DNA from 3 places in the Paenibacillus sp. FSL P4-0127 genome. Region 3 is predicted to be linked to each of the others. Evidence: riboswitches for the same ligand, from Rfam matches in the RefSeq annotation. Region 3 holds a riboswitch; each other region holds the start of a gene.

Region 1 (3,278 bases), on a different contig from region 3:
CGGTGGCAGTTTTGTACCCGGGGCTAAAAATCCGTTTGTGATGTCATGTTCCAGCAGTAGGGCGAGCGAACGATAGAGTGGACGTTTCAAAGCGTCTCTATCGGGTTTCCATGACATGGGGTAATCGGTGAAGGAATTGATCGGCATATTTGCACACCTCACAAAATTGTAATCCATACAATTATATCGTTGATTGTATGGATTTGCACTGCTAAAATGGCATGGATAAGTAATCGTACGAGGAGATGCAAGTAAATCATGACTAACAGAAGCGAACTTCAATTGGCGTTTCGTGCCGCCTTTCCTGCTACGATCCCCATTTTGGCAGGCTTTTTATTCTTGGGGATTGCCTACGGCATCTTTATGAACATATCGGGATTTGGGGCAGGGTATGCTTTCCTGATGAGCCTGCTTATTTTTGCCGGGTCGATGGAATTTGTCGCTGTCCATCTGCTGCTGGGCGCTTTTAACCCATTAGGCGCTTTTTTCCTCGCTTTAATGGTTAACGCGCGCCATCTTTTTTACGGGATATCTATGCTTGAAAAATTTAAAGGGAGCGGGTTAAAAAAGATCTATCTGATTTTTGGCATGTGTGATGAAACGTTCTCCATTAATTACACCGCCCAAATACCGCAAGGGGTGAATAAAGGGTGGTACATGTTCTTCGTTACCTTGCTTAATCACATCTATTGGGTGCTTGGCGCTACCATTGGGGGACTGTTTGGGTCACTAGTTCAAATAAACATGGAAGGACTTGAGTTTGTGATGACGGCTTTATTTGTGGTCATCTTCATCGAACAATGGCTGAAAGAAACAACACATCACAGCGCGTTACTGGGGTTGGGGCTATCTGTGTTATGCCTCTTTATTTTTAACGGGGACAACTTTATCATACCTTCCATGATTTTGATCCTCTGCGTGCTTACTTTGATGCGGAGGCCACTGGAAAAGAAAACGGGTGAAACTACATGACAATGACTTTATTGGAACAAGTGATTACTATTGGAATAGTCGTTTTGGGAACCATGCTGACCAGATTTATTCCCTTTATGATTTTCCCTCCGGGCCGGCCCGCTCCGCGTTATGTGCAATATCTCGGGAAAGTGCTGCCCGCGGCGGCTTTAGGATTATTGGTTGTCTACAGTATCAAAGACGTGAATTTTATATCCGGCAACCATGGAGCGCCAGAATTGATTTCGATGGCCATTGTTGCTTTCTTGCATTTTTGGAAAAGGAATATGCTGTTATCGATCCTAACGGGTACCCTGGTCTATATGCTGTTGGTTCAATTTGTTTTTTAAAATGTTTAAAAAAATAGCGTCAGTCATTAATAAACGTTGATTTGGAGAGCATTTTTGAATTGTAAGCGATTAACATATGATCTTTTGTATGATTCCGGCAGTTCACCTTCCTTACTCCTGCTTTACAAACTTTTACACTGAACGTATGATTTATTTTGTTTCCACTAAGAATAAATCAATTCATTATCGCTGAATTTCCTTAAGGAAAACGGGGGACCCGTTAAAAACTTACCTGCCTTTCAGGTGAGTTTCTCTTTTGGGGTGAATCTTGGCAGTTGATCCAGCGATCCGCCAGGTAGGGCGACTCTTGCCGCCCGAATCCGACAGCTAACCTCGTAAGCGTAGTCAGGAGTGGGTTGTATGACTTGTGAAGTTTAGCACAGGGGCCCCTGTGTTTTTTTATTGCCTCAAATTGGCCTATTTGCCCTTAATCTTCAGTTTGTATTTGAAATAATACTTATTTCTGCCGAGCAATATAAAAAAACAACGTAATTTAGGCGGTGACCCCCTGTGCTTTCTTATATAAAGCGATTTCTTATTGGACGGCCGTTAAAATCAACGGAACTGGGCGAACAGAAACTAAGCAAGACCAAAGCGCTGGCCATCCTTTCTTCCGATGCCTTGTCATCGGTGGCTTACGGGCCGGAACAGATCCTGCTTGTTTTAATGGTCGTGGGAGCGGTAGCCTATTGGTATTCGATTCCCATTGCTGCCGGTGTTTTGGTTTTGCTGGTGGCGCTTATTTTGTCTTACCGGCAAATTATTTTTGCTTATCCTCATGGCGGTGGGGCTTATGTGGTTTCCAAGCAAAACCTGGGTGTAATTCCCGGACTGATTGCCGGCGGTTCATTACTTGTTGACTATATCTTGACCGTTGCGGTAAGCGTTTCGGCCGGTACGGACGCTATTACTTCGGCTTTTCCGGGCCTTCATCCATACACGGTGCCCATAGCCGTAGGTTTTGTATTGTTAATTACCATTCTCAATTTGCGTGGTGTCACCGAATCGGCTACGATTTTTGCCTTTCCCGTTTATTTATTTGTTCTGGCCCTGGTGATTTTGATTTGTTCCGGCCTTTATAAAATTATGACCGGCCAAATTTTGCCGGAGTTACACGCTCCGCTTGGTTCTCCAGTGGCTGGAATTAGTTTATTCTTGCTGCTTCGTGCCTTTGCTTCCGGATGTTCCGCTTTGACAGGGGTAGAAGCGATCTCAAACGCCATCCCCAACTTTAAAGAGCCGGCTCCGCGCAATGCGGCAAAAACCTTGCTGGCCATGGGGGGCATATTGGCTGTATTGTTCACGGGAATTGTGTTTCTGGCTTATTATTATGGCATAGGCCCTCTCGCGGAGGTTACCGTGCTTTCCCAAATCGCGGAACACACTTTCGGAAGAAATATCATGTATTTCTTCATTCAGGGAACGACGGCTTTGATTCTTATTCTGGCTGCCAACACCGGATATTCCGCCTTTCCGTTGCTTGCCGTTAATTTGGCCAAAGACAAGTTCATCCCAAGAGCGTTTACGGTTCGCGGAGACCGGCTGGGATATTCAAATGGCATTATTTTCCTGGGGCTGTTTTCGATTTTGCTGATTATCGTTTTTGAAGGGAAAACCGAACTTTTAATTCCGCTTTATGCGATCGGCGTGTTTATTCCTTTTACACTGTCCCAGTCAGGCATGATGGTAAAGTGGTTACGGGAAAAACCTCCAGGTTGGATCAAGAAATTTTTGGCCAATACCATCGGGGCCTTGATCAGTCTGTTGGTCAGCGTGGTGTTTTTCATCACCAAGTTCCATAATGTCTGGCCGGTCCTTATCTTTTTACCTTTAATTATTTACTCCTTTTATCGGATTCATAAGCACTACGAAGCGATTGCGGAGCAGTTGAGAATTTCAACTTGCGAGCGGGCTATACCGATCGAAGGAAACGTGGTGATCGTACCCGTTGCAGGAATCACGCGCGTGGTGGAGAAT
Region 2 (3,278 bases), 2.1 Mb from region 3:
ATTTACACCGCAAATTTTAAACATTTTACAGAAGGAAGGTGTGAAGGCGACCTTTTTTATTGTCGGCAACCGGGCCAAAAAATTCCCTGCCCTGGTAAAACGGATACGCCGGGAAGGCCACCTGATCGGCAATCACTCCTTTGGCCACCCGAATTTCGGAAAACGGTCGCTCAAGCAATTTCAAACGGAAATTTTGCGTACGGAAAAAATCATTCAGCAAACCGCCGGGTACCGGCCCAAGCTGATCCGTCCTCCTTACGGCGAAATCCGGGAGCCGCAAATTAAATGGGCAAAGCAAAACGGCTACACCATCGTCAACTGGAACGTGGATTCGCTGGATTGGAAAGGGCTGAACAAATCCAAGGTCGAAAACAACGTGCTCGGCGCCATAGAGCCCGGTTCGATCGTTCTTTTTCATGCCGGCGGCGGAGTAGGATCCAATTTAAACGGTACGATCCAAGCTTTGCCGGACATTATCCAAACGCTGCGGGACAAAGGTTACCAGTTTGTCGATTTGGCCGAATTGCTAAATACGGCGAAGTATAGATAAAAAAGAAAAGCGCGAGCATCAGACCCAATGGTCTAGCGCTCGCACTTTCTTTACTGGATCTACATATAAGCAAACGAATTTACTTCAACACGTACAGGGTGACATCCTGAAACCCGAACGATTCGACGGATTTGACGCTGCCGGGAATGAAGATGTCGATGCGGTTGCCTTTGATCGCGCCCCCCTGATCGCTGGCCGTGGCCACAAACGCCTGCTTCGGCAAGCCATCATGATTATATCCGGTGACCAGTACCTTCGTTCCCATCGGAATCACGTCCGGGTCGACGGCGATCGTGCCCAGCTTTAACGGGTTTCCGAAATAATCGACCGCGCCCCATTTTCCGTTTTCGTCGGCGGCCGCCGAGTATGCCGATGCTTTCACCTGAATCGTATGGGAATAATTAAACGTTTTGCCCCAGGCTTCGACGACTTTGTCCGACGGCAATACGGTCGGCCCCGACACCGCGTCGGCTTTCATCGTCTTTGCCGCGGGAGCCTGGTTCGATTCCGGCGCCGCTGCTTTCGCTTCGGGAGCCTCCATTTCCGGAATCATCAACTTCAGCCCCTCGTATATATTGCCGGGATCAATCCCCTGATTGGCGTTCATCAATTGCTCCAAGCCGACTCCGTACTTTTTGGCCAACAGATAGAAGGTATCTCCTTCTTCCGTCGTATGTACCGCATCCGCGTGCACAGGTACCGTCTGTAAAACCGCCGCCAAACTTGCGGCTACCAACGTTGTTTTTGCAATCTTCGAGAATAAGAGATTTTTCATGCTGTTCTTCCTCCTTTTATACGCCTGCGGAGTTAGTTGTCGGATTCGGGAAAAAGGATTATCCCCGGCGCCCAATGCGAGCGCTTCACCCCAAGAAAACCGGTCACGTTTCGTTTAACGTTCCGTTATTCGCTGAATCATCCCCCGCACCTGCCGAGGCAGGTTTTGGCTATCTGAATATATCACAATTTTGTAACCAATTGGACAGGAAATAGTATCCAAAACGCGCAAACCCGCATTCTGCCGCTATTATTTATTTATGGAATCATGTAAAAAAAGTAACAACTCATCATGTTGTAACGTACAAACAAGCTTCTAGCCAATCTTGAGGAAAGGGAAGGCCGGTGGGGTGGTCGGCAGATTAACATCCGCTGTCCGGACGGCTTTGCACGATTATCCCGTTTGATCAGGAAGCAGAGAAGAAGATGTGTTGTTCGGGAGAAGCAGATATGCTTGGGAAAAGCAGATATGTTCGAGATCAATAAATCTGTTCATAGATCATTAGCCAGGTTCGGGAAAAGAAGGTTTAGGAGAAGTGAAGTGAAGCAGACCTGACGGGAGAATGGGGCAAGACAACGGAAAAAAAGAAAAAACCGTGATCTTGCTGCAGTCTGAATCCGTTTGTGCAATGTCCGTAGCGTTCAATCATTTCTATCAGGCTGCAGCCGCAAGGGACTGATTCGGTTGGCGTGCGATCAGCCGGCGGTAAGGAATCGCCGGAATTGCCACACACATGCGCAGCAACTTCTGCCGCAGCGTTTCTTCCGCTCCGGGCAGTCCTCCGGACAGGCGCAGCCGGCGGCGTATGGTGTATTCGTTCAGGTACGCCTGCAGATGCTTCAGTCCCAAGGCTCCATACGTACCCTTCAGCGATTCCCACGCCTCTCTCACCACTCTCCGCAAGGGCGCATATAGCCGAAAGGCCTGAGAGAACAACTGCACCGCCGATGTACGGACATCCACATGCCCGCCAATAAACACGGTTAGATCGCGACGGTTTGCCCTCTTTTCGCCTCCCCGCTTATGCGGCACCAGGCGGATTTTGACCTGCTCCGGCTCGCCCGACTCCGTGACCGTGCATCCCGCTACGACCGCCGAGGCGTACGGATGCGAAAGCTGACACCGGGACGGATTACGCCCATACTGATCGCTGTTCACCTTCACGTCTCCGGAGAGCAGCTCCCGGGCATCGAACTCCCCCACGGCATGACGTATTTTGTGCAGCATCGACCAGGCGGTTTTGTAGGTGACCCGGATCACCTTGCTCAGCCGCAGCGCCGAGATGCCGCCCGGGAGCAGGAATAAATCCAGGGCCTCGAACCACTTGAGCAAGGGCAGATGCGTTCCTTCAAAAATCGTGCCGACCAAAGGAGATGTTTGATGCTTGCACTTTCCGCACTCGAACAAAGGGATATGCCGGGAAGACAGACGGCTGCACCGGGTGTAAGCGCAGCGCGGGCAGACGAAGCCGCTTGGCCACTTCATCGCGATCAGCGCCTCCATGCAGTCCTGCTCGCTGTTAAAACGGCTGCTGAATGGTTGAAGTTCCGTTTCCGTATTGACTTCCATATTCGCTCGCCCCCGAATCAAGAATACACGAACATAAATTCCATTTATTTCATTATACCAAACACGCGTTCTCTTATCAAGCCAAAAATCTCACCTGAACCGCCTCATTTTTTCCCCCTTTTTTTGTTTTTTTGTTCTCTCTTTTTTGGAACCCTTGCTCTAACCCCCACCCCCTGCTCCCTGCTCCTGAAAGAAGGGGATAATCGTGCAAAGGCAGGCAGCAGGCAGGAACACCAAGGCAGGAACACCAAGACACAAACGCTATAGACAGCCACCTCAGTCCGTCATCCTGGAATCAATAGAGCCAAAGTCATCATTTATTTCTTCAAGCACCGATCTCGATTTTTGAGCTAAAAAACTTCTGAAGTGGCCTTCAGCATTGAT
Region 3 (3,278 bases):
TACCGATCGCGACGATCCCGCAGTCGAAGTTGCGGACGCCCAGCGATTTCAGCACTTCCTCGTCCGTGGCGTCCGCCACGACGGCATGCGTCAGCTGGTCGCTCAATTCGTTTACCACCTCTTCGTCCCGGTCGATCCCGAGCACCTCATACCCGAGGTCCATCAACTCCAGAGCCAGGCTGGAGCCGAACCGGCCCAGTCCGATGACTACAAACTGCTGCATTTTCATGTTTAATCTCAAGTCCCCTTATCTTATCCTATAATCATTTTGCCTTCCGGATGGCGGTACAATTCCTTGCCTTTCTTCGGTCCAAGCGCATAAGCTAGCGTAAGCGGCCCGAGTCTTCCGGCGAACATCGTAAAGCTGATGAGGATTTTGCCGATTACCGTTAGTTTCCCGGTAAGCCCCATCGTAAGCCCGACGGTGCCGAACGCGGAGGTCGTCTCGAACAGAATGCTCAGGAAGCTGGCGTCCTCGGTCGTGGACAGCACCATGGCGACGGCCACCACAAGAAATAAAGCGAGCATCGTGATGGTGACCGCTTTGAAAATACGTTCCTGGGCCATCCGGTAGCGGAACAGGACGAGGTCCGACTGTCCGCGGATCATGGAGATGACCGCGCCGACGAGAATGGTGAAGGTCGTCGTTTTGATCCCGCCGCCGGTCGAGCTGGGCGAAGCCCCGATAAACATCAGGATGATCATAAAAAATTGCGAAGCCTGCCGCAGCTCGCCGATATCGACCGTGTTGGCCCCGGCCGTCCGCGGCGTCACCGACTGGAACAGCGCGGCCCAAAATTTCCCGCCCCAGCCGAGCGGGGCTAGCGTCCGCGGATTGGTGAATTCGAATATAAATATGACCAGGGCCCCGACCACGATCAGCGCCGACGTCATCGACAGCACCACCTTGGAATGCAGCGACAGCTTGCGGCGGCGCCGGAAATCAATGATGTCCGACAGCACGATAAACCCGATGCCCCCGGACACGATGAGAAACATCGCCACGAAGTTGACGAGCGGATCGGCCACGTACAACGTCAAGCTCCGGTATTCGCCAAACAGGTCAAACCCGGCGTTGTTGAACATGGATACCGCGTGAAAAACGCCGAAGTACAGCGCCCGGCCCAGCGGCATGTCAAACGCCCAGCGAATCGCGAACAGCAGCGCCGCGCAGGATTCAATGACCAGCGAATACAGCAGCACCTTGCGGATCAGCCGGACGATCCCCTCCATCGTGTTCTGGTTCATCGCCTCCTGCAGGATCAGCCGGTCCTTCAGCGAGATTTTCCGTTTCAACACGAGCGAAAACAAGGTGGCCATGGTCATGAACCCAAGTCCGCCGACCTGAATCAGCAGCATGATTACGATTTGGCCAAACGTGGAAAAATAGGTCCCGGTGTCGACGACGACCAGTCCCGTTACGCATGTCGCCGAAGTCGCCGTAAACAGCGCGTCGACGAACGGCAGCGTCTCCCCGGCCGCACTGGAAATCGGCAGCATCAGCAGCAGCGATCCCAGCAAAATGATGAGCGCAAAACCCAACACCAAAATTTGCGGCGGGGAAAAGCTGATTTTTTTGAAAGACAATTCATTCACCCCATTGTTGTCGTGAAAAAAGAACAAAAGAAAAAAGCACTGGAAATCCAATGCCTTTCGGTGTTTGGTTCCTGTTGCAGGAGGCCTACGAGGTTAGCTGACGGATTCGGGCATGCACAGTTGCCCTAATCGCCCGACCAAGGCAGCCATACCGGCTGCCGCCACAATCGCGCGAAATTCACCCCAAAAAAATCGGTTCCCCCGTTTTCGAAATCGAAATTAGGCCTTAATATTTTTTCAATTGTTTTCATTCCGTTTTCGTCAAATGGATTATAATCCTTATTGGCTTCCACTACAAAGGTTCATTTTGATTAAAAACAGTGAAAAAGGGCTGGAAACGGCAAATCCCCGATCTTCTTGCCGTCCAATCTGAGCCATGCTAGGGTATAACGGGATTATTGCATCTTTTCATCATTTTTGCCTTCAACTGGCGTTGGAAATTCCACTATGTTATCTTTACTGTGATGTACTTCGCGCAAAATCATACTTGAGAACAAAAAATTTTAAAGGAGTTTTGTAATGTTTTCACCTATGAAACCGTCCAGCCGCAGGCTGAAGACAAAAACGCTTTGGCTGATGGCCCTGATCGGGTTGGTCATTTTCTTCATCGTCCAGATTTTTCCGACAACCGCTTCCGACACGCTGCAGATGGAACAGTCGGATGACGTCATCGCCAAATCGCAGGCCAGAACGAAAGCTATCGAATTTGCAAAGTCGGTGCTGAACATCGAGTTGGCCGGTCATCCCGAAAAAGCGCTCGTTACCTATGAATCGCGCTCCGATCTGTACGGTTATTTAACGAAGGCGGATTTGCTCGCCCCTTTCCTGAAGACGTATGACAAGCAATTTCCGTACGACGTATTTCGCGTCCGTTTCAACGAACCAAACGATGTGTTTAGCGCTTTGACCGTCGACGTTCACATGACCACCGGCAAAGTGGTCGGGTTCGAGGAAATCGTTTCCTCGAGCAATGCGAAAAAGCAGATGATGCTGGACTACGGTACCGAAACGCCAGACTCGCTGCGCACCTGGGAGGGCGATTTGACGCTGGAGGAGAAGGAGCGGCTGGCCGCGCCTTATCTGGCCGCGTTCGGCTTTGACCCAGCCCGCCTTGAGCGCGTGTCGGGCGAGGGCGATGTCGGTCTGCTCTATCACATCAAGGGGGATGAGCTCGGGGAGTCGCAAGCGACGATCGATATCCGCTACGAATACGGCGCCGTATCGTCATTCGAAAGCTACTTCTCCGTTCCTGAGTCGCATGCCGATTACGTCGCCGGGCAGACGCGGCTGGCCAACTGGCTTACCTTTGCCGGATACGCCCTGTTCACATTTGTGCTCGGCATCCTGGCCATCGTATACAGCGCGCTGACGCGGGCGCATACCACTTTTAAACGCGGGATTTTTCTGGCCGGCGCCTACTTCGTCTTGTCCGTCATCGGGACGGTCAACATGCTGCCTGTGTTTGAAAAGGACGGGCTCGATCCGATCGTGCTGACGGTAGGGTTCGTGATTCAAGGACTCGTCACCCTGATTCTTGCCGCCTCGGTATATTTCTCGCTCGTCGGCGGGGACGGACTGTGGCGGAAAAACGGCATCAATCTGTGGGCGCGGTCCAGGGAGGAAGGTTACGGCCGCCATGTGCTGACCGCGGTGGCCGACGGTTATGCGTGGGCTTTAATTTT

What was found. A riboswitch is a leader RNA that binds a small molecule or an ion and turns the genes downstream of it on or off. The one in region 3 is predicted to bind cyclic di-AMP.
Region 1: it holds a riboswitch for cyclic di-AMP, as region 3 does, so the genes downstream of both, NYE74_RS26980 (APC family permease) here and NYE74_RS10290 (TrkH family potassium uptake protein) in region 3, are expected to answer to the same signal.
Region 2: it holds a riboswitch for cyclic di-AMP, as region 3 does, so the genes downstream of both, NYE74_RS20070 (3D domain-containing protein) here and NYE74_RS10290 (TrkH family potassium uptake protein) in region 3, are expected to answer to the same signal.

Annotation. Positions count from the first base shown of each region.
Region 1 covers NZ_JBBOWY010000002.1:85,292-88,569, forward strand. The annotation lists gene NYE74_RS26965 (aminotransferase-like domain-containing protein) at 1-147, opposite strand, end outside; gene azlC (azaleucine resistance protein AzlC) at 259-972, shown strand; gene NYE74_RS26975 (branched-chain amino acid transporter permease) at 969-1,301, shown strand; cyclic di-AMP (ydaO/yuaA leader) riboswitch at 1,479-1,658, shown strand; gene NYE74_RS26980 (APC family permease) at 1,812-3,278, shown strand, end outside.
Region 2 covers NZ_JBBOWY010000001.1:4,435,231-4,438,508, forward strand. The annotation lists gene NYE74_RS20065 (polysaccharide deacetylase family protein) at 1-550, shown strand, start outside; gene NYE74_RS20070 (3D domain-containing protein) at 630-1,325, opposite strand; cyclic di-AMP (ydaO/yuaA leader) riboswitch at 1,331-1,506, opposite strand; gene NYE74_RS20075 (transposase) at 1,980-2,894, opposite strand.
Region 3 covers NZ_JBBOWY010000001.1:2,304,107-2,307,384, reverse strand. The annotation lists gene NYE74_RS10295 (potassium channel family protein) at 1-229, opposite strand, end outside; gene NYE74_RS10290 (TrkH family potassium uptake protein) at 253-1,596, opposite strand; cyclic di-AMP (ydaO/yuaA leader) riboswitch at 1,663-1,832, opposite strand; gene NYE74_RS10285 (CPBP family intramembrane glutamic endopeptidase) at 2,116-3,278, shown strand, end outside.